3 regions of the Pseudomonas coleopterorum genome follow, and region 2 is predicted to be linked to each of the others. Evidence: predicted binding sites of a transcription regulator. Region 2 holds the regulator's gene; each other region holds the start of a gene.
The links. Region 2 encodes FliA, which starts transcription of late flagellar genes. Its sites were predicted from a motif close to CTAAAGTTTNNNNNNNNNNNGCCGNTAA; they were not measured.
Positions count from the first base shown of each region.

Region 1: BLV18_RS14530 (methyl-accepting chemotaxis protein) is a predicted target of FliA. The motif match lies at 2,951-2,978, and genes of this name have one in related genera.
Region 3: BLV18_RS05560 (flagellar protein MotY) is a predicted target of FliA. The motif match lies at 3,125-3,152, and genes of this name have one in related genera.

Region 1 covers NZ_FNTZ01000001.1:3,259,717-3,267,446, forward strand. The annotation lists gene BLV18_RS14525 (sensor domain-containing diguanylate cyclase) at 1-878, shown strand, start outside; gene BLV18_RS14530 (methyl-accepting chemotaxis protein) at 923-2,905, opposite strand; gene BLV18_RS14535 (DMT family transporter) at 3,288-4,253, shown strand; gene BLV18_RS14540 (SDR family NAD(P)-dependent oxidoreductase) at 4,268-4,966, opposite strand; gene BLV18_RS14545 (winged helix-turn-helix transcriptional regulator) at 5,005-5,529, opposite strand; gene BLV18_RS14550 (class I SAM-dependent methyltransferase) at 5,613-6,353, shown strand; tRNA gene BLV18_RS14555 (tRNA-Ser) at 6,495-6,584, opposite strand; gene BLV18_RS14560 (crotonase/enoyl-CoA hydratase family protein) at 6,797-7,486, shown strand; gene BLV18_RS14565 (lysophospholipid acyltransferase family protein) at 7,571-7,730, shown strand, end outside.
Region 2 covers NZ_FNTZ01000001.1:2,979,229-2,986,958, reverse strand. The annotation lists gene flhA (flagellar biosynthesis protein FlhA) at 1-459, shown strand, start outside; gene flhF (flagellar biosynthesis GTPase FlhF) at 471-1,790, shown strand; gene fleN (flagellar synthesis regulator FleN) at 1,909-2,742, shown strand; gene fliA (RNA polymerase sigma factor FliA) at 2,736-3,482, shown strand; gene BLV18_RS13315 (chemotaxis response regulator CheY) at 3,696-4,070, shown strand; gene BLV18_RS13310 (protein phosphatase CheZ) at 4,090-4,878, shown strand; gene BLV18_RS13305 (chemotaxis protein CheA) at 4,937-7,162, shown strand; gene BLV18_RS13300 (protein-glutamate methylesterase/protein-glutamine glutaminase) at 7,179-7,730, shown strand, end outside.
Region 3 covers NZ_FNTZ01000001.1:1,245,567-1,253,296, forward strand. The annotation lists gene grxD (Grx4 family monothiol glutaredoxin) at 1-192, shown strand, start outside; gene bfr (bacterioferritin) at 297-773, opposite strand; gene BLV18_RS05545 (bacterioferritin-associated ferredoxin) at 972-1,193, opposite strand; gene rnt (ribonuclease T) at 1,341-2,015, opposite strand; gene pyrC (dihydroorotase) at 2,012-3,058, opposite strand; gene BLV18_RS05560 (flagellar protein MotY) at 3,189-4,109, shown strand; gene BLV18_RS05565 (argininosuccinate synthase) at 4,207-5,424, shown strand; gene BLV18_RS05570 (hypothetical protein) at 5,501-6,049, opposite strand; gene BLV18_RS05575 (response regulator transcription factor) at 6,521-7,147, shown strand; gene BLV18_RS05580 (PA3496 family putative envelope integrity protein) at 7,169-7,348, opposite strand; gene nth (endonuclease III) at 7,455-7,730, opposite strand, start outside.

The DNA.
Region 1 (7,730 bases), 280 kb from region 2:
TGACCACCAATCTGGCCAAGGGCGAGATTTTCTCGCGCTACCTTCCCCAGAGCGACAGCGGTATTGCCGTAACCAAATCGCTGGTGGATGGCGTGGAAAGAATCTATGCCTACCGTCGCGTGGCCGGCCTGCCCATGGTCGCGGCTGCCGGCGTGTCTTCTCACCACGTCTTCGCGCCCTGGTGGGCGTATGCCTATCGCTCGGTGGGGATACTGGCCCTGATCTGCCTGGCGCTGATCGTGTTGAGCCTGTTGTTGTACAAGCAGATCCGGCAGCTGATCACCGCAGAAAGCGAGTTGCAGAGTGCCCAGAACGAACTGGAGATCATCGCGCAGACCGACAGCCTTACGCACCTGGCCAATCGGCGCCGCTTCGACGTCGCCGTGCAACAGGAATGGGGACGGGCCAGCCGCAATCGGTCGACGCTCGGGATCATCCTGTTGGACATCGATTGGTTCAAGCAATACAACGACCACTATGGGCATGTCCGGGGTGACGATTGCCTTGTAGAGGTGGCCAGCCTTATCGGCGCCGCCGTGCAGCGAGCGGGCGATCTTGCAGCGCGTTATGGTGGCGAAGAGTTCGTGATCCTATTGCCCGAAACGGATTTCGCCGGTGCGCTCAGCGTGGCCGAAAAGGTCAGGCAGTCCATCTTCGATGCCCGCATAGCGCATTCAGCCAGCCCCCTGGGCAACGTCACGGTGAGTCTGGGCGTGGTGGCAATCACTGCGCCGAAACAAGACGCCTACACCGCGGCCCTGAAAGAGGCGGATCGGCTGCTTTATCGCGCCAAAAAACGAGGTCGAAACTGCGTCGAGGCCAACGAGCTGCTCGGTATGCAAGCAAGCAGCCCCTACACGACCAGCCCGGTGATCTGAATACTCGAGGATGCGGCCTGCCCCCACGGAGGCAGGCCCTACCTTTACACCTTGAAGCGTCGAACGACCGCGATGAGATTGGCGTTGGACGCGGCGAGAGCCGACGTGCTGCTCTCGCTCTGCGCGCCACCGGCGACCAATTCATCGACGATCTGCCGCACCGCCACCATGTTGCGGTTGATCTCTTCGCTGACGGCACTTTGCTCTTCAGCCGCCGTGGCTATCTGAGTGCTCAGGTCATTGATGCGCACCACCGACTCGGTCATCCCGTCCAAGCCTTCGTTGACCCTGGACGTCTTGTCGACCGTGGCCTGGCAACGCTCCTTGGTGTTCTCCATCGCCACCACTGCGGCACTTACACCGTGCTGCAGACGAGTGAGCATTTCGTTGATCTCCGAGGTACTGGTCTGGGTACGCCCTGCAAGCGCCCTGACTTCATCCGCAACCACGGCAAAACCGCGACCTTGTTCACCTGCCCGTGCCGCTTCGATTGCCGCGTTGAGCGCGAGCAGATTGGTCTGCCCTGCAATATCGCCGATGACGCCGAGCACGGAGTTGATCCGCTGGGCATCGTGCTCCATCGCCCTGACCTTGCTGGTCGCCTCTTCCACCTCCGAAATCAGTTCGCGAACACTGCTGGACGCATCCTCCACTACTACTTTGGAATGGCGGGCCTTTTCGCTCGCGACCTGCGTCATGCTCGCCGTTTGCGCCGCATTACGGGCGACGTCATCGGCGGTCGAGCTCATTTCGGTGATGGCGGTCACAGCCTGATCGGTTTCGCTGGCGTGGCGAGTCAGGATGCTGTTGGTGCCACGGGACTGCCCGCGCAGTTGTTCGATCCCCTCGGCGATCAACGAAGAGGAGTCCGACACTTCTGTGATCATCTTCTGCAAATAGACGATGAAGCGGTTGATGGAGTGGCCCACCGCGCCCACTTCATCCTCGGCGCGGATCACGATGCGCTTGGTCAGGTCGGCATCACCCGCCGACAACGTATCGATATTGGTCTTGAGCACCGCCAAACGGTTCATCAGTTGCCTGAGGGCAAAGACGATCACCAGCAGCATGATGACCACCATCGGGATCTGCAGTATCGCCAGGGTCTTGAGCACATGGCTGCTCTGCGCCGTCAGTATCTGGGTAGGTTGCGCGACAGCCATCTTCCATGGCGTGCCTTCGACAGGCAGGAGGAACAGGGTGTACTCCTTGCCACTGCTGCCCATGAACGTCGAGCGGGTGGCACCCGGGGTTTTCAGCAAGCCTTGCAAGGCCGCTGCGAAAGGATACTGGCCGGCCAGGTCGCCAAGGTTCTTGAGTACGATGTTGCCGGGGATCTCGGGCTGGTTGCTCAGGACCTTGCCGTCGCTTTCGACGATCATCAGCTCGGCGTTGATCTCGCGTTCTTTCTGGGCGATCAGGTCATTGAAGAAACCCAGGGTCACGTCGACGGTCGCCACGCCATAGGCGGCGCCCTCCTTGGTGATGGCCATCGCGCAGTTGGTGCGCGGCTCGGGGCTGGCGTCATCCTGATAGGCGGCCGCCCAATTGCACTGCCCTGCAGGCGCCTTGAGACCACCCAGATACCAGGACTGCTCGAAGTAATTCTGCGATTCGGGCGAGTTCCAGTGCGTATTGACGATGAGCTTGCCGCTGGCATCTCGATGATAGAACGTACTGTGCTTGGCCCGGCCCTCGGTACGCTTGTTCGGCAGAGGCCAGATGCCACCGCCGAATACTTTCGATTCTCCGTACTGGTTGACCATGCTGGGTAGCAGGCGGTCGATACTGTCGCTGTCCAGTTGCGGAACCGTTTCGGTGATCACGCGCTGCTGCGCCTGCACCCGGGCCAGTTCACCCTTGATGACGGCACTGATTTCCCCCGCTTCAGTGACCAGTTTGCGTTCATCGGTGCTCGTCAGGCTGGGCGTGATCAAGTAGTTGATGCCGACCGCCGTGAGCACGGCGATCAGCAGCACGAAGCCGACGAAGGTAGCGGTATAGCGAGCTTGAATGGTCTGCAGCATAGGGGATGCATCCGCGATGTTTGGAATTGTTGGTCTTGTAAGACTTTATCGGCGCGGAGTGCTGCTGCATGAGGGCCAGTTTTCAGAAATACCCCGATGTCAGGGTTGTGCTGAAGAATGATTGATTACGAGCCGACGGAACTCTATGGCCCCCATCGCCGAGGTCGTCACCGATGCCTCCGGCTCACCGAGTCACTTGTACGATGTCTTATCAGAGGGTATTACTGCACCTCCATAAAAATAAGATCATGGAGATCGCCCGGATGGACTCATCGCTGCCTGCCTGCCCCGAAACCTTCCATACTCCACGCGACCGCGCCAGTGGCCCGCGTGTTCTGCGCGGTGAAAACACCTCTTGCGTCGTCGAATCGTGGGTCGCCCCATGAACGCACCTGCCGCACGCAACGTATCGCAGTTTCTCTCTGACCCTAAAATCGTATTGCTTCTGGCCACCCTGTGTTGTGCCCTGTGGGGCAGCTCTTACCCGGCGATCAAGAACGGCTACGAGATGCTCCAGATTGCTCCGCACGACGTGTCGTCCAAGCTCATTTTTGCAGGCTATCGTTTTCTGCTGGCCGGCCTGTGCCTGTTGCTGCTCGCCGCCATCATGGGCAAGCCGGTCTTGCGCTTGAGCCGACACACGTTTGGCCAGGTGGCCCTGCTGGGTATCCTGCAAACGGGCCTGCAATACGTGTTCTTCTACATCGGCCTGGCCTTCACCACGGGCCTGCGCGCGTCGATTCTGAATGCCACCACCACCTTTTTCAGTGTGCTGCTGGCGCACTTCGCCTATCAGAACGACAAACTGTCCACGCGCAAAAGCGTGGGCTGCCTGCTCGGTTTTGCCGGTGTATTGACCGTCAACGCCGGCGCGGGTCCGCTCGATGCCTTGCCGTCGCTGCACGGTGAGGGCTTCATCGTGATCGCTGCGTTCGTGCTGTCGGCCGCGTCCATCTATGGCAAATACGTTTCCCACCGCATGGATGCAATGGTGATGACCGGCTGGCAACTGGCCATTGGCGGCATGGCTTTGCTCGTGGGCGGCTATGCCACTGGCGGCACTCTGGGTCACATGACACCAGCCTCCACCCTTTTGCTCGTTTACCTGGCCCTCCTGTCGGCGGTGGCATTCACGCTGTGGAGCCTGCTGCTCAAATACAATCCGGTTGGCAGGGTCAGCGTGTTCGCGTTTCTGGTGCCGGTGTTCGGCGCCGCGCTCTCGGCACTGTTTCTGGGCGAGAGCATTTTCGAATGGAAGAACCTGGCCGCCTTGGTGCTCGTGTGCGCCGGTATCGCACTGGTGACACGGGCACAAATGCCCAGTGTCGTGGCATCCAAGGCGAGCTAGTAGGGAAGCAGTGGTTACCAGGGCTCGTGGAAGGGGCGTACCTCTGCTATGAACGACCACGCATCCTTTGGTTGATGAGCCAAGTGATGGACTTCGCCGGCGATCGACGCCGGGGAGATAAAGAAATCATCCGGGGCTTCGGGACGCAGTTCGCGCTGCCAAGGCACATCGATTACGGCATCGATGATCAGGTAGGCAACATGGATACCCTTGGGCCCCAGGTCGCGGGCCAAGGACTCGGCCAGAATGCGTTGGGCTGCCTTGGTGGGCGCAAAACCTGCGAAGGCTGCTTTGCCACGCAGCGCAGAGGTATTGCCGGTAACGATCAGAGCACCCCGACCTGCTTCGATCATGGCCGGTGTCGTCAGTCGTGCCAGGTGAAAGAGCGCCATGGTGTTGATCTCGAAGTTGCGCTGCAAGACGTCTGCATCGACCTCGGTGAATGTGCCGAAAGCCCCGCCTACGGCGTTATGGATCACCACATCGGGATTTCCGATCCGCTGGATCGCACTCGCCAGGTCCTCGTGATGGGTCACGTCGCAGGGGACCGCGATGGAATGTGGGATCTCGCGTTCCAACTGCGCCAGTCTTTCCGCATTTCTCGCCAGCATGGCCACGCGATAACCCGATTCGGCGAAGCGTCGGGCAATTGCCGCTCCTGTGCCAGGGCCGACCCCGGTCACCAAGGCCAATGGCTTGTTCGAATTGCTCATGGGTAGCTCCTTTTTGCATGGAAGTGAAATGGGGGTGCTCAATGCTCCGAACTGTCGCTGCCGATCAAGCCGCCCGAGACGGCTGCCGGAGTCACGGGTCGACGGGGTACAGACTCGCCACTCCCTACCCCAGGCCCGAACTGGGCTCGCAAGTCGCCGGGACCGAGCACGCGGCCGTCGTCCGCGCAGATCGACACGGGCCTGATACGTCTGCCGTTCTGGGAATCGGTGAAAACAATTCGCTCACCATCGGCGTGTGGCATGTGCTGCTCGCCCCATTGCGTCATGGCAACGAGGATCGGCTGCAGCTCTGCTCCCTTCTCTGAAAGCCGGTATTCCGGGTGGCCCGGACCCTCTGATCTCTGAAGAACGCCCTCATCGACCAGCTTCTTCAATCTCAGGGTCAGTACATTTCGCGAGATGCCCAGGCTCTTGTGAAACTGATCGAAACGGGTAAGACCGAAGAACGCATCCCTGATGATCAGAAGCGTCCAGTGCTCGCCGATCACCGACAGGGTTTGCGCCAGGGAGCAATTGAATTGCTCGAAGGATTTCAACTTCACCGGAAGAACCCTGATTGATTTAGTCCTTTGATGCTACTAGGATTAGTTCTGTCAAACAACTAAATCAAATGGAAGTACGTTCTATGCCGTGTACTACGCTTGAGTCGCTGGTCATTGGTAGCCACCGAAGCCCAGACAACATCGCACGCAATGCCGCACGCCATCCGCTTGAAACGCTGGAGTTTTTCGGTCTGCAACCGGACATGACTGTGCTGGAAATACTCCCGGGCAAAGGTTGGTACACAGAGATTCTGGCGCCCTATCTGGCCGAGAATGGCCGCCTGTATGCGGCGCATTTCTCACCCGATGGCGTCGAGTCGTACATGCCCGTCATTCTGGAGATGTTCGAGGATCGGCTGGTCAACGAGCCTGAAACCTTCGGCAAGGTCATCGTTCGGCATATCAACCCGCCAAGGGAGATCAGTGTGGCGCCCGCCGGGAAGGCTGACTTGGCGATGACCTTTCGCAACGTGCACAACTGGATAATGGCGGGCCAGGAGCATGAGTACTTCGCCGCGTTCTTCAAGGCGGTCAAACCCGGAGGCGTCCTGGGCGTCGAGGAACACAGGGCGCCGGAACATGCTGACATGCACAGCATGCGCACCACGGGTTATGTGACGCAAGCGTACGTGATCGAGCTAGCAGAGCGCGCCGGTTTCGTTCTCGAAGCCACGAGTGAGATCAATGCCAATCACAGGGACACGAAGGATCATCCCAAGGGGATATGGTCCCTCCCGCCGTTGCTCATGTCAGGCGACGTCGACAAATACCAGGCGATTGGCGAAAGCGATCGAATGACCTTGAGGTTTCGCAAACCGCAGTGATGATTCGTGCGTTGAACGGGGCCGCAGTCGTAGCGGTCCTGGGTCTGCATTCTTCGCCATGGGAATAACCTGAATCATTTCCCTGGAAACCAAAAACCCCCGAAACGCTAAGCGCTCCGGGGGTTTCTGACGTATCGAATATGGCGGTGAAGAAGGGATTCGAACCCTTGATACAGTTTCCTGTATACACACTTTCCAGGCGTGCTCCTTCAGCCACTCGGACACTTCACCGTTTCCCTGCAAACCTGTTCGGTCTGTCGAGGCGCGCTAATGTAGTCGAAAGCGCTCGCGATGGCAAAGCTTTTTTGCAAGATTTTCATGCGCTTAAGCAAAGCCTTGGATTTCTTCGCAGGTGCTGGCGTGACTGGTCAGTCAGTCACGGCGCTTTACCCGGCCGACAAGGCTGGGTAACGTCGGCGCCACAACATGATAAGGAATAGCGCATGAACGAGCTGGTCGATTACCGATTCGAGGACGGCATTGCCACCTTGACCCTGAACAACGGCAAGGTGAATGCCATCTCGCCCGAGGTCATTGCGGCGTTGAACGACGCTCTGGACCAGGCCGTGCAGGCGCGTGCGGTGGTGATCATCACAGGGCAGGCCGGTATTCTCTCGGCCGGCTACGACCTCAAGGTCATGACCTCGAGCCCGCAGAATGCGATCAGCCTGGTCACCCAGGGCTCTACCCTCGCCCGCCGGCTGTTGAGCCATCCGTTTCCGGTCATCGTCGCCTGCCCGGGGCACGCGGTGGCCAAGGGTGCGTTCCTGCTGCTGTCGGCCGATTACCGGATCGGTGTCGAGGGGCCTTTCCATATTGGTCTGAACGAGGTGCAGATCGGCATGACCATGCACCATGCCGGCATCGAGCTGGCGCGGGATCGCCTGGGACGTGCGGCCTTCGAGCGCTCGGTGATCGGCGCGGAAATGTTCGACCCGGCCGGCGCGTTGCAGGCCGGTTTTCTCGATCAGATCGTCGCGCCCGAGCAGTTGCAGTCAGCTGCGCTGGCCGCCGCGCAGCGGTTGCAGAAGCTGAACATGAAAGCTCACGCCAAGACCAAGCTCAAGGCACGTCGCGCGTTTCTGGAAACCCTCGACGAAGCGATCCTGCTCGATCAGGAGCAAGGCTTCTGACAGCGAGCGGCACGCCAGACCTGCAATTGCCGATAGGGGTGCACGACCGTACACTGATGTTTTCCATTCAAGGTATTGCGCAGGATGCTCTACGCCGTTCGTCTCGTGTTGTTGGGGCTGCATTTCGTTGCAGTGGGTGTGCTGGGATTGTTGCTCGGGCTGTGTCGACCGTTTCATCCCGACAACACCCGGTTGTTTGCCCGGCTCTATTCACTGCCCGCCAGACGGGTGCTGGGTGTAAAGG
Region 2 (7,730 bases):
GTGCCTGTGCGCGACATTCGCAGCATCGCCGAAGCGATCGCCAACAACGGTCATCGGAGTCAAGATACCGCCGCGCTGGTCCAGGCCGTACGGGTCGGTTTGTCCCGTGCCATCGTGCAAAGCATTGTAGGCGTTGAGCCGGAGCTGCCAGTTATCACCTTGGAGCCAAGGTTGGAACAGATATTGCTAAATAGTCTGCAGAAGGCTGGTCAGGGTCAGGAAGAAGGCGTTTTGCTGGAACCGAGCATGGCGGAAAAGCTGCAACGATCCCTGATCGATGCGGCGCAGCGGCAGGAGATGCAGGGCCAACCGGTGATACTGCTGGTGGCCGGTCCGGTCCGCGCGATGCTGTCACGCTTCGGTCGCCTGGCGATCCCCAACCTTCACGTACTGGCCTATCAGGAAATCCCTGATAACAAGCAAGTCACCATCGTAGCGACAGTAGGGCCCAACGGCTGAGGTAGTGGGTTATGCAAGTGAAGCGATTTTTCGCCGCCGACATGCGTCAGGCCATGAAATTGGTCCGCGATGAGCTGGGTGCCGACGCTGCCATCATCGGCAACCGTCGCATTGCCGGCGGCGTCGAGCTGACCGCTGCCCTGGACTACAAGCTGTCGGCCCTGGCCCCGCGCGTGCCGAACCTGGAATTGGAAGAAGAGCTGCGCAAGACCCAGTCGCGCATCGTCTCCGCCCAGGCCGAACTGAGCACCCGTGGCGCAACCGACGCCGCCACCAATCGTCAATTGGTCGCCGGCCTGCCGTTGACCGCCGCCGAGCCGTTGGTGGAGCCGCGTCGCGAAGAGCCAGCACGTACCCAGCCCGCACCGGCGCCTCAGCCTGCGGTCGACCAGCGCGTGTTCGATTCCATGCGTTCGGAACTCAACGGTCTGCGCCAGTTGCTCGAAGTGCAGCTCGGCTCCCTGGCCTGGACGCAGCTGCAGGGCAGCAAGCCGGCCCAGGCCAATCTCTGGCGGCGCTTGCAGCGCATCGGCCTGTCTGGCCCGATCGCTCGCGAACTGCTCAGCCTGACCAGTGAAATTCACGAGCCACGGCAGGCCTGGCGGATGCTGCTGGCGCACTTGGCGCGTATGATTCGCACGCCGGACGTCGAACCGCTCGAAGAAGGTGGCGTGATCGCCATGGTCGGCCCGGCCGGCATGGGCAAGACCACCACCCTGGCCAAGCTGGCGGCGCGCTATGTGCTCAAATACGGCTCGCAGAGCGTGGCTCTGGTGAGCATGGACAGTTTTCGTATCGGTGCTCAGGAACAGCTCAAGACCCTGGGCCGCATTCTCAACGTTTCGGTGACTCAGGTGGATCCGGGCCAGTCATTGGTACAGGCCCTGGAGCCGCTGCTGCGCAAGCGCGTGGTCTTGATCGACACCGCCGGCCTGCAGGCCAGCGATCCGGCCCTGCGCATGCAGCTCGAAAGCCTGGCCGGACGTGGGATCAACGCCCGCAACTACCTGGTGCTGGCGACCACCAGCCAGAAGCAGGTGCTGACCGCGGCCTACCATAGCTACAAACGTTGCGGTCTGGCCGGGTGCATCCTGACCAAACTCGATGAAACGGCCTGTCTCGGCGAAGTGCTGAGCCTGGCCATCAGTCAGGAACTGCCGATTGCCTATCTCACCGATGGGCCGCGCATTCCCGACGACTTGCATCTGCCGCGGCGGCACCAGCTGGTCAGCCGCGCGGTGAGCGTGCAGATGCAAGAAGAGCCCAGCGAAGAGGCCATGGCCGATATGTTCGCAGGTCTCTACCACAGCCCCGACAAGCGAGTTGGCTGAGGTGAAGAACGTTAGGCAAGCACAATCTTCCTGCATCGTAGGGTTGCCAGGAATTACTCGAGCAATCGAACTGGCAGCCACTGGTGTGGCCTCGGTCTAGACAAGGTAAAGAACGAACATGGGCAGCATGCATCCCGTACAGGTGATCGCGGTGACCGGCGGCAAAGGCGGCGTCGGCAAGACAAATGTGTCAGTGAACTTGTCCCTGGCGTTGGCCGAGCTCGGCCGCCGGGTCATGTTGCTGGACGCCGACCTTGGCCTGGCCAACGTCGACGTATTGCTGGGCCTGACCCCCAAGCGCACCCTGGCCGACGTGATCGAAGGTCGCTGCGAACTGCGTGACGTGATGTTGCAGGGCCCTGGCGGCATTCGCGTGGTGCCGGCGGCCTCCGGCACCCAGAGTATGGTGCACCTGACCCCGGCCCAGCATGCAGGCCTGATCCAGGCCTTCAGCGACGTGGGCGACAACCTCGACGTATTGATCATCGACACCGCTGCCGGTATCGGCGACTCCGTGGTGAGTTTCGTACGCGCGGCCCAGGAAGTGCTGCTGGTGGTGTGCGACGAGCCGACTTCGATCACCGATGCCTACGCCCTGATCAAGCTGCTCAACCGCGACTACGGCATGAATCGCTTCCGGGTCCTGGCCAACATGGCGCAGAGCCCTCAGGAAGGCCGCAACCTGTTCGCCAAGCTGACCAAGGTGACCGACCGCTTCCTCGACGTGGCCCTGCAGTACGTCGGCGCCGTGCCGTACGACGAGTCGGTGCGCAAGGCCGTGCAGAAGCAGCGCGCCGTCTACGAGGCGTTTCCCCGCTCCAAATGCTCGCTGGCCTTCAAGGCCATCGCGCAGAAGGTAGACACCTGGCCATTGCCGGCCAATCCCCGCGGCCACCTGGAGTTCTTCGTCGAACGCCTGGTGCAGCAAACCAGTGCAGGGCCCGTATCATGAGCGCCAGCGGATACCGTATGTACAGCAAGGCGTCGCGCGACTCGCAGCAGCATCAGCTGATCGAGCAATACGCGCCGCTGGTCAAGCGCATTGCCTATCACCTGCTGGCGCGACTGCCGGCAAGCGTGCAGGTGGAAGACCTGATCCAGGCCGGCATGATCGGCCTGCTGGAGGTTTCGACCAAGTACGACTCGAGCAAAGGGGCCAGTTTCGAGACCTATGCCGGCATTCGTATTCGCGGCGCGATGCTCGACGAGGTGCGCAAGGGTGACTGGGCACCGCGTTCGGTGCACCGCAATACCCGCATGGTCAGTGATGCCATTCGCCGAATCGAGTCAAAAACCGGTCGCGACGCTAAAGATCACGAGATTGCGGCCGAACTCAATCTGAGTCTGGATGATTACTACGGGATCCTGAACGATACCTTGGGCAGCCGCCTGTTCAGTTTCGACGACCTGCTGCAGGACGGCGAACACGAGGGGCTGCACGAAGACGGCGCCAGCGGTTCGCTGGAGCCCTCGCGGGATCTGGAGGACGAGCGCTTCCAGGGTGCGCTGGCCGAGGCCATCGCCAACCTGCCCGAACGCGAGAAGCTGGTGTTGTCGCTGTATTACGACGAAGAGTTGAACCTCAAGGAAATCGGCGAGGTACTGGGTGTCAGCGAATCGCGCGTCAGCCAGTTGCACAGCCAGTGCGCCGCGCGACTGCGCGGGCGCTTGGGAGAGTGGCGGGCACGCTGAAGGAACGGCGAGATCGGTGCGGGCTTTTTCGCGGGCAGAGCCCGCTCCCACAGTCTCGACCTATGTGGGAGCGGGCTCTGCCCGCGAAGAGGCCCGTTGGCGTAGCGCGTGTAAGCGATCTGCAGCGGCAAGTGGCTCAGGCGAATTCGATTGTTATGCACGCTCAGAGGCTGGGCGTGTTCAAGACTGCTGGAGGTCTAATTGGACAAGAACATGAAAATCCTCATCGTCGACGATTTTTCGACGATGCGGCGCATCATCAAGAATCTGCTGCGTGACCTGGGCTTCACCAACACCGCCGAGGCCGACGATGGCAACACCGCCTTGCCGATGTTGCACAGCGGCAACTTCGATTTCCTCGTCACCGACTGGAACATGCCGGGCATGTCGGGCATCGATCTGCTGCGCCAGGTGCGCGCCGACGACCGCCTCAAGCACCTGCCGGTGCTCATGGTGACCGCCGAGGCCAAGCGCGAGCAGATCATCGAAGCCGCCCAGGCCGGGGTCAACGGGTATGTGGTCAAGCCTTTCACTGCGCAAGTGCTGAAAGAAAAAATCGAAAAGATTTTCGAGCGCGTCAATAGCTGAAGTCTGCAATGGGGGCGCAATGGACCACAAACAAAGCACGTTGGGGGACTTCGAGTCGACCCTGAAGAAACACGCCGTCGAGCTGGTCGACAGCCTTGAGAAAGGCCGTTTCGGTGAAGCGGTGCAATTGATCCACGAACTGAATCAGACCCGCGATCGCGGTTTGTATCAGGAAGTCGGCAAGCTGACCCGCGAGCTGCACAGCGCCATCGTCAGTTTCCAGATCGATCCGACCATTCCCCAGGCCGAAGAGGTGTCGCAGATCACCGACGCGACCGAACGCCTGTCGTACGTGGTGCGCCTGACCGAGAGCGCAGCCAACCGGACGATGGACCTGGTCGAGCAGAGCACGCCTGTGCTCAATACGCTGAGCACCGAGGCCAGCGCCTTGAGCGCCGACTGGCAGCGCTTCATGCGCCGCGAAGTGGCCGCCGACGAGTTCCGCGAACTGGCCCGCCGGGTGGACGGATTCCTGACCCGCAGCGAGCAGGGCAATCGTGAAGTGGCCAGCCACCTCAACGACATCGTGCTGGCACAGGATTACCAGGACCTCACCGGCCAGGTCATCAAGCGCGTTACCGCGTTGGTCACCGAAGTGGAAAGCAACCTGCTCAAACTGGTCCTGATGGCCAGCCAGGTGGACCGCTTCGCCGGCATCCAGCACGACCACGAAAAGCTTCGTGCCGAAAAAGATCAAGAAAAACATCCTGCCAAGGGTGAAGGTCCGCAGATTCATGCCGATAAACGTGAAGACGTCGTATCCGGTCAGGACGATGTCGACGATCTGCTGTCCAGTCTGGGCTTCTAGGCCACCGCCTGCGTCTGACTGTGTTGACCGTTAATCACGTATTCCAGGGAGCATCCACATGAGCTTCGGCGCCGACGAAGAAATCCTTCAGGATTTCCTGGTAGAGGCCGGCGAAATTCTCGAGCAACTGTCCGAACAACTGGTCGAGCTGGAAAGCCGTCCCGATGATGCCGACTTGCTCAACGCAATTTTTCGCGGTTTTCACACTGTAAAAGGCGGCGCCGGCTTCCTCCAGCTCAACGAGCTGGTGGAGTGCTGCCATATCGCCGAAAACGTCTTCGACATCTTGCGCAAGGGTGAGCGCCGGGTTGACTCGGAACTCATGGACGTTGTGCTCGAGGCCCTGGACGCGGTCAATGGCATGTTCGCCGAAGTGCGCGAGCGCGCCCCGGTCACGCCGGCCAGTGCGCAGCTGCTCGATGCGCTGGCGCGTCTGGCCGAGCCGGCAGTGGCCGTCGCAGCACCCGCAGTGACGGCTGCACCGCCCGTGGCGACACCGGTCGTTGCACCGGCTCCGGCGCCTGGCGACGACATCACCGATGACGAATTCGAGCAGTTGCTCGACTCTCTGGGTGCTGCCAAGGCGCAGGCTGCTGCGCCAGCCACTGCTGTGCCCGATGTGCCGGTCAGTGACGAGATCACCGACGACGAATTCGAATCGCTGCTCGATCAACTGCACGGCAAGGGTCAGTTCGCCGTCGACGCGTTGGCGCCTGCTTCCACAGCGCCGGTTGCCTCGGAAGTTGCCGATACGCCAGCCGTTGATACCGTAACGGCTTCAACGGCTGCCCCGGCACCGGGCGACGAGATCACCGACGACGAGTTCGAGGCGCTGCTCGACCAGTTGCATGGCAAGGGTGCGTTCACCGCCGATGCGGTCAAGCCGCAACCGCCCGCCGAAGTGCAAGCCCCGGCTCCGGTGAGCGATAACATCACCGACGACGAATTCGAATCATTGCTCGACCAGCTGCACGGCAAGGGCAAGTTCAGCGATGTTGCCAGCCTGCCCGACGCGCAGCCGACTTCTGCCGTAGCGGCGCCGGTTGCGGCCCCGCGCAAGGCCGAGGCCGCTCCGGCACGTGCGCCGGTGGCCGAGAAACCGGTTGCCAGCGAAGCCGAGACGACCGTGCGGGTCGACACCGCGCGCCTCGACGAAATCATGAATATGGTCGGCGAACTGGTGCTGGTGCGTAACCGCCTGGTCCGCCTGGGCGCCAACAGCAGCGACGAGGCCATGTCCAAGGCGGTCTCCAACCTCGACGTGGTCACCGCCGACCTGCAGACCGCCGTGATGAAGACGCGGATGCAGCCGATCAAGAAGGTCTTCGGGCGCTTCCCGCGCCTGGTCCGTGATCTGGCGCGGCAGTTGAAGAAGGAAATCCATCTGGAGCTGGTCGGTGAAGAAACCGACCTCGACAAGAACCTGGTCGAGGCCCTGGCCGACCCGTTGGTGCACTTGGTGCGCAACGCCGTCGACCACGGCATCGAGACACCCGAAGAGCGCGAGCGCAGCGGCAAGGCGCGCGGTGGGCGGGTGGTATTGTCGGCAGAGCAGGAGGGTGACCACATCCTGTTGTCGATCAGCGACGACGGCAAGGGCATGGACCCTGCGGTCCTGCGTGCCAAGGCCGTGGAAAAGGGCCTGATGGACCGCGATGCGGCCGACCGCCTGAGCGAATCGGACTGCTACAACCTGATCTTCGCGCCGGGTTTCTCCACCAAGACGGAAATCTCCGACGTGTCGGGCCGTGGCGTGGGCATGGACGTGGTCAAGACCAAGATCAGCCAGCTCAATGGCTCGATCAACATCTTCTCGGCCAAGGACCAGGGTTCCAAGATCGTCATCAAGGTGCCGTTGACCCTGGCGATCATGCCGACGCTGATGGTGATGCTGGGCAACCAGGCGTTTGCCTTCCCGTTGGTCAACGTCAACGAGATCTTCCACCTGGACCTCTCGCGCACCAACGTCGTCGACGGCCAGGAAGTGGTCATCGTGCGCGACAAGGCGCTGCCGTTGTTCTACCTCAAGCGCTGGCTGGTGAAGTCCGCCGCTCACGAGGAGCAGGGCGAGGGGCATGTGGTCATTCTGTCGGTGGGCACTCAGCGTATCGGCTTCGTGGTGGACCAGCTGGTCGGCCAGGAAGAAGTGGTGATCAAGCCATTGGGCAAGATGCTGCAGGGCACGCCGGGCATGTCCGGCGCGACGATCACCGGGGACGGCCGTATCGCCTTGATCCTCGATGTACCGAGCATGCTCAAGCGCTACGCCGCGCGGCGTATCTGATCGTAGTGGAGTGTTTATGGCAGTCAAGGTCCTGGTGGTGGATGATTCTGGTTTCTTCCGCCGCCGCGTCTCGGAAATTCTCTCGTCGGACCCCACCATCCAGGTGGTCGGGACCGCCACCAATGGCCGCGAAGCGATCGATCAGGCCCAGGCGCTCAAGCCTGATGTGATCACCATGGACTACGAGATGCCGATGATGGACGGCATCACCGCCGTGCGTCACATCATGCAGCGTTGCCCCACTGCGGTATTGATGTTTTCCTCGCTGACCCACGAAGGCGCGCGGGTGACCCTCGACGCCCTCGACGCGGGGGCGGTGGATTACCTGCCGAAGAATTTCGAAGACATTTCTCGCAACCCCGAGAAGGTCAAGCAGATGCTCTGCGAGAAGGTCCATACGATCTCGCGCAGTAACCGCCGTTTGGGCTCGCACTTCACGGCGCCGGCTGCGCCGGCCGCACCTGCGGCCACGTCAGGTGCCAGTACCGCAGCGGCGTCTTCGCGGCCAGCGCCAAGCCGGTCACCATCGCCTGCCACGAGTGCGCCAGCCACACCTGCGCGCGCTCCA
Region 3 (7,730 bases), 1.7 Mb from region 2:
ATCCTGCAGAACCCTGAAATTCGCGCCAACCTGCCCAAGTACGCCAACTGGCCGACTTTCCCGCAGCTGTGGGTGGCCGGTGAACTGGTAGGCGGCAGTGACATCGTGGCCGAGATGGCTGCCAACGGTGAATTGCAGACCCTGGTCAAGGAAGCTTCGGCCAAGGCCGCTCAGCCAAAAGCCGACGCCTGATCCCGTGAGTGGCCGACATTCAAGTCGGCCAGGAACGAAAAAAGCCCCGCCTGTTCACACAGCGCGGGGCTTTTTCATGGTGCCGCTTCGGCAGCGCAGTGGGATCAGTCTTCTTCGCCCATGCTCGACTGCAGGTAGTTCTCGATTCCAACCTTGTCGATGAGGCTCAGCTGGGTTTCCAGCCAATCGATCTGCTCTTCCTTGCCTTCGAGGATGTCTTCGAGCATTTCACGGCTACCGAAGTCACCGGCAGTCTCGCAGTGGGCGATGGCGCCTTTCAGATCGGCCAGACCCTTGTATTCGATTTTCAGGTCGCAGCCGAGCATTTCGCTGGCGTGTTCACCGATCAGGATCTTGCCCAGTTCCTGAAGGTTGGGAATCCCTTCGAGGAAGAGAATGCGCTTGATCAGCTTGTCGGCGTACTTCATGGCATCGATGGATGCCTTGTACTCGTGTTTGCCCAGCTTGTTCAGACCCCAATCTTCGTACATGCGGGCATGCAGAAAGTATTGGTTGATGGCGACCAGCTCGTTTCCGAGGATTCTGTTGAGATGCTGGATGACGCTGATTTCGCCTTTCATGGTCGGAGAGCCTGCGCGGGAATAGGAGTAATAGCGCGAAGTTTGGCCTCAGGAAGTTGCCATGTCAAACCTAAGTTATTGAATACTATATGAAAATTAATCGGAATAAGAATGACTGAGTTCCGCGTTTGTTGCTAAGTCATTGTATTTCAGACATAAAAAAACCGGGCATGGCCCGGTTTCTCGAATGGGGTTGCTTCAGGCAGGTGTAAATTCCACAGGGTAGGGCAGGGTGGATGCCTGGGCAGTCTGGATTTGCGTCAGCGTATCGCGTACCACTTCCTTGGCAAGGCAGGCACATTTACCGCATTGAGTGGCAACGCCAAGGGTTTCGCGGACATCACGATAGCTGCAGCAGCCTTCGTAGATTGCATCGCGAATCTGACCATCGGTGACACCCTGGCAAAGACAGACATACATACGTAAGAACCGCCGCTGTGTTGGTTTCAGTGCGGACGATCCTAATGTTAATGAGAATGCTTGTCAAAACAACTCGCGACTACGCTTGTGACAAGCGATGAACGGTGCAGGAGTGCCGGCCGTTGCCGGCAGCTCCTGCGCAGGTGCTCAATCGTTGAAGTCCTGCCAGCCGCCCATCTGCTTCCAGCGGTTGACGATGCCGCAGAACAACTCGGCAGTCTTTTCCGTGTCGTAGCGCGCAGAGTGGGCTTCGCGACCATCGAAGTCGATATCCGCAGCCTGGCAGGCTTTTGCCAGAACGGTCTGACCGTAGGCAAGGCCTGCCAGGGTGGCGGTGTCGAAGCTTGAGAAGGGATGGAACGGGTTGCGCTTCATGTCGGTTCGCGCGACGGCAGCATTGAGAAAGCCGAGGTCGAAGCTGCTGTTGTGGCCCACCAGGATCGCGCGCTTGCAGCCGTTGGCTTTGAGCGCCTTGCGGATGCCGCGGAAGATGTCGGTCAGCGCTGTCTCCTCGCTGACGGCCATGCGCAGGGGGTGATCCAGCTTGATACCGGTGAACTCCAGCGCTGCGGCCTCGATATTGGCCCCTTCGAACGGTTCGACGCGGAAGAAATAGGTGTGGTCGGGAAACACGAAGCCTTTCTCGTCCATGCCGATGGTCGTCGCGGCGATCTCGAGCAGGGCATCGGTGGCGCTATTGAAGCCGCCAGTCTCCACGTCCACGACTACCGGCAGGTAGCCACGAAAACGGGCGGCCATGGGATGGCGCGAGCCCGTGCCAGCATTGCCCGTGTCTTCGTCGTCGTAGTTGTCTTCACTCACGCATCTTTCTCCAGCAGGCGCCAGCGCAGTTTTTCACCGGCGCGCAGCGGAATGACGACCTGCTCACCGAAGGGCAGGCTGGTTGGGGCGGTCCACTCGTCGCGGACCAGGGTAATGGTGTCGGTGTTGCGGGGCAGGCCGTAGAAGTCCGGGCCGTGCAGGCTGGCGAAGCCCTCGAGCTTGTCCAGGGCATTGCGCTGCTCGAACGCCTCGGCGTACAGCTCGATGCCAGCGTAGGCACTGTAGCAACCGGCGCAGCCGCAAGCGGTTTCTTTCGCATGCTGGGCATGGGGCGCCGAATCGGTACCCAGGAAGAACTTGCCGCTGCCGCTGGTGGCGGCGTCTAGCAAGGCGACCTGATGGGTGTTGCGCTTGAGGATCGGCAGGCAATAGAAGTGCGGCCGAATTCCGCCCACCAGCATGTGATTGCGGTTGTACAGCAGGTGCTGAGGTGTGATGGTCGCGGCGACATTGGCCGGAGCCGCCTTGACGAACTCGGCGGCCTCGGCGGTGGTGATGTGCTCGAAGACGACCTTGAGCGTGGGAAAGCGCTCCACCAACCGGCGCATGTGCTCGTCGATGAAGATTTTCTCGCGGTCGAACACGTCGACGTCACCGCGGGTGACTTCGCCGTGGATCAGCAGGGGCATCCCGGCATCGCTGAGCGCTTCGAGCGCCTCGGTGATGTTGTCCAGGCTCGTGACCCCGGAATCGGAATTGGTGGTGGCCCCGGCCGGGTACATCTTGGCCGCCTTGACGAATCCGCAAGCGGCGGCGGCACGGATGTCGGCGGCGCTGGTGCGGTCGGTCAGGTACAGGGTCATCAGCGGTTCGAAGGCGCTGCCTGCGGGGCGTGCGGCAAGGATGCGCTGGCGATAGGCATCGGCGTCGACGGCGGTGCGCACCGGCGGTACCAGGTTGGGCATGACGATGGCGCGGGCGAAGGTCCGCGATACATCGGCCACGGTATGCGGCAGCACGGCACCATCACGAAGATGTATGTGCCAGTCGTCGGGACGCAGAAGGGTCAGGCGGTCGGACATTGGGGATTCCAGGCGGTTCGAACTCGCCGCGAATGCTACCGGAAAACGCCGCCCACGGCATCCGCTATCAAGTTTTGCAGGCCATGTCCGATACCTTGGAAGTACCCCGTTCGAACCCGTGGAGCCTGTCGTGCGCCAGCGTTATCTTGCCCTGCTCAGTGTGTTTGCCAGCCTTCCGGCCCTGGCGATGAATTTCCAGACGCGTCTGGAGAACGTCGAGTGGAAAGTGGCGGGCGATCAGTTCGAGTGCCGGTTGGGCCAGCCGGTTGCCAATTTCGGCTCGGCGGAATTCGTGCGGCGTGCGGGTGAGCAGGCGGTATTTCGCCTCAACTCGGCCAGCCGTCTGCTGGGCACAGGCTCTGCGACTCTTCTGGCTGCTGCAGCACCCTGGCAGCCGGGCCGCGGCGACATCAACCTGGGCAGCGTCCGGCTGGGCCATGGCGAAGCCCTGCTGACCAGCTCCCAAAGCCAGGCCAGTGGTCTGATGAATGGGCTGCTGGAAGGGCGCATGACCCTGATACGCAGCCAGTCCGGCGGACAGCCGGTAGAGATCCGCCTGCTGTCGGCACGCTTCGGCCAGGCTTTCGGCGAGTACCAGGCCTGTGCGGCGAAGCTGTTGCCGATGAACTACGACCAGATTCGCCTGAGCGAAGTGGGCTTTCCCCGCGGTCTCGAACTCGACGCGCCGGCCAAGGCGCGTCTGGACAAGCTGCTGGCCTTCATGAAAGCCGATCCCAGCGTCAATCACGTGCAGCTCGACGGCCATTCGGACAACAGCGGCAACCGCCTGGTGAACCGCGACCTGTCCAGGCGCCGGGCGCTGGCCGTTCAGGACTACCTGCTGGCCCATGGCCTGAGCGAAAGCCAGATCACCTTGCGCTTTCACGGCGAAAGCTATCCGCTGGTGGCCAACAGCAATGCTGCCAACCGGGCCCGAAACCGTCGCGTGAGCATCGAGTTGTCTCGTGTGGAGGCGCCGCCAAGCGCTGTCCCGGCCGCCGATTCGCCCGCCGTTCTGGCCACCGACAAGCCGCCAGCGAAGCCATTGTGACTGTCGCTTGTTCAACCAAAGCTGTCGCGCCCCTGTAAATTCGTAGCCTTGGGCGGTAGAATCGACGGCTTTCCGTAGAACCCCGTGGAGTGATGGCATGGCGGACGTAAACAAGGTCGTTCTGGCGTATTCCGGCGGCCTGGACACTTCGGTGATCCTCAAGTGGCTGCAGGACACTTATAACTGTGAAGTAGTGACCTTCACTGCCGATCTCGGCCAGGGCGAAGAGGTCGAGCCGGCACGCGCCAAGGCGCAGGCCATGGGCGTCAAGGAAATCTACATCGACGACCTGCGCGAGGAGTTCGTGCGCGACTTCGTGTTCCCGATGTTCCGTGCCAACACCGTGTACGAAGGCGAATACCTGCTGGGCACTTCCATCGCGCGGCCGTTGATCGCCAAGCGCTTGATCGAAATCGCCAACGAAACCGGTGCAGATGCCATCTCCCACGGCGCCACCGGCAAGGGCAACGACCAGGTGCGGTTCGAACTGGGCGCCTACGCGCTCAAGCCGGGCGTCAAGGTTATCGCGCCATGGCGCGAGTGGGACCTGCTCTCGCGTGAAAAACTGATGGATTACGCCGAGAAGCACAACATTCCGATCGAGCGCCACGGCAAGAAGAAGTCGCCGTACTCGATGGACGCCAACCTTTTGCACATCTCCTATGAAGGCGGCGTGCTGGAAGACACCTGGACCGAGCACGAAGAAGACATGTGGCGTTGGACCGTCTCGCCGGAGAACGCCCCGGATACCCCGCAGTATCTGGAGCTGACCTATCGCAATGGCGACATCGTCGCGCTGGACGGCGTCGACATGACACCTGCCACCGTTCTGGCCACCTTGAACCGCATTGGCGGCGAGCACGGCATCGGCCGGCTGGACATTGTCGAGAACCGCTATGTGGGGATGAAGTCCCGGGGTTGCTACGAAACCCCAGGCGGCACCATCATGCTGCGCGCCCACCGTGCCATCGAATCCATTACCCTGGATCGCGAAGTGGCGCACCTCAAGGACGAGCTGATGCCCAAGTACGCCAGCTTGATCTACACCGGCTACTGGTGGAGCCCTGAGCGCGTGATGCTGCAACAGATGATCGACGCCTCGCAGGTCAACGTGAACGGTGTGGTCCGGCTCAAGCTGTACAAGGGCAACGTGATCGTCACTGGCCGCAAGTCCGATGACTCGCTGTTCGATGCCAACATCGCAACCTTCGAGGAAGACGGTGGCGCCTATAACCAGGCCGACGCGGCGGGCTTCATCAAGCTCAACGCCTTGCGTATGCGGATTGCCGCGAACAAGGGTCGCACGTTGTTCTGACAGCCGTTTTCATAGCAGCGGTCGCGACACCCGCCAGGCGTGTCTCGAAAACCCTGGTTTCGACCGGGGTTTTTTATTATCCCAACAGCACGGTCCACTTCAGCCGGTTCGGTTGCAACGCCGCGACCTGGCAATTGAGCCTGGCCAGTCGCGCCGCCAGCGCATTGGACAAGGGTGGCGGGGGACAATGTCCTACCAGCACGATCAGCAGAGGTCTGGCGTGTTTGCGCGTCTCGAGCGCAGCTGCCAGCCGTTCAAGATTGGCGGTCATGCGCGCCCGCGTTGGCAGAGTACTGGTGTCGATGATGTGCAAGTCGTTATGCGCCAGCGTCACCCGATTGTCGATATTAAGTTTATGAAAATCCACTTCGGTATCCAGACTTTCCAGAAAGTACGCCGAACTTTCAAAGTCCGATGGAGAGTAAAGCGCTCGGCGATTGAAGTTGAGCGTGGCGAAGAAAAGAATGGCCAGAAACGTTGGAAAGCCCACCAGAAACCATATATAGATCGTCTGGCTGGTTTCATCCAGAAAGGGCAGGCTGGCCAAGGCGGATGCCTCGACCATCGCCGTGAACAGGGCGATGATGCCGAGCGGGTTGGGGCGGGTGATTTTCTTGTGGGCCACGAATGCCTCGCAGGGCCGCATGCGGCCGATGGTTGCTTGTCCACCGATAGTAGTAGGCCCGCAGGGCTGCGTAGGATGCATAGTTACCCAACCGCCAAAGCCGCACGACGCAGAGCAGGGAGAAAGCGTCTACCCATCGTGATGGCTCTAGCCTGGCGGTTTTCGTCCAAATACCGAGGGTTTGAAGGCGGTATTTATCCTGCAACAGCTTGGTCGGTTTACAGGGCACGGCTCAATTGAAGCGGCAGGGCAATTATGCAATGCTCCTGCTCCTTAGTTTCATAAGCAGAGCTCGAAGCCGTCAGGCACTGTACAAGAATTTTCACAAGCTCAGTATGTAGGAATATTCTCCTAGCATTGTAGGAAGTGTCTTAGTTATTGCTTGCCCAGATTCTGAATCGTCGAAGACGACAGGTCTCTGGGGTAATGTGCGGGCTCTAGAATTCGAACCGCAAAAAATTGGATCCTCCCATGAATAAAGTGCTGATCGTGGACGATCATCCGGTCATCCGCCTCGCCGTGCGGCTGCTGATGGAGCGCCATGGCTACGAGGTGGTGGCCGAGACCGACAACGGTGTCGATGCGCTGCAACTGGCCCGTGACCATGCGCCTGACATCGTCATCCTCGACATCGGGATTCCCAAGCTCGACGGGCTGGAAGTGATCAGTCGGCTGACGGTGAGCGAACCCCAGCTCAAGGTGATGGTGCTGACCTCGCAGGCGCCGGGGCATTTTTCCATGCGCTGCATGCAGGCGGGCGCGGCGGGTTATGTGTGCAAGCAGCAGGATCTCACCGAGTTGCTCAGCGCGATCAAGGCGGTGCTTTCCGGCTACAGCTATTTCCCCAACCAGGCCTTGCACTCGGTGCGAGCGAGCCTGGGCAATGCCTCCGAGGCCGACATGGTAGATCGCCTGTCCGGCCGAGAAATGATGGTGTTGCAGCAGTTGGCCAAGGGCAAATCGAACAAGCAGATCGCCGATGGCATGTTTCTCAGCAATAAGACCGTGAGCACTTACAAGACGCGCTTGCTGCAAAAGCTCAATGCCCGGTCGCTCGTGGATCTGATCGAATTGGCCCAGCGCAACGGCCTGGCCTGATCTGCAGGCAAGCGGTGTGCCCTAGAGATCGAAATCGTAGTCGGCCAACTGCCGTTGCAGACGCCTTTCCTCGAGCAGGTTGTCGATCGTACGGCGCTTGCTCAGATTGCTCTTGACGGGTTCAACGACAGGCTCGGCTTCTTCACTGTCTGCAGTGATGAAGTCGTCTTCCGTTTCCAATGCTTCTTTATCGCTACTCATGACGTCAGCTCCAGGCATGTGCTGCCAATGGCGGACCTTATAGCGATATTCGAAGACGGCGTAAAAAAGATTTTTTCAATCAAGAGATCGGCTCTTACAGGCAACCTCAATCGTCGCTTGTCTTGTGCTTGTATTCACACAGGTCTTCGATGCGACAACTGCCGCAGCGGGGCTTGCGTGCCTGGCAGACGTAGCGACCGTGCAGGATCAGCCAGTGATGCGAGTCGAGCAGGTAAGTCCGAGGTACGAACTTCATCAGTTTCTGTTCAACTTCCACCACGTTCTTGCCGGGGGCGATTCCGGTCCGGTTGCTGACGCGGAATATGTGCGTGTCGACGGCCATGGTTAGTTGTCGAAACGCCGTATTGAGCACCACGTTGGC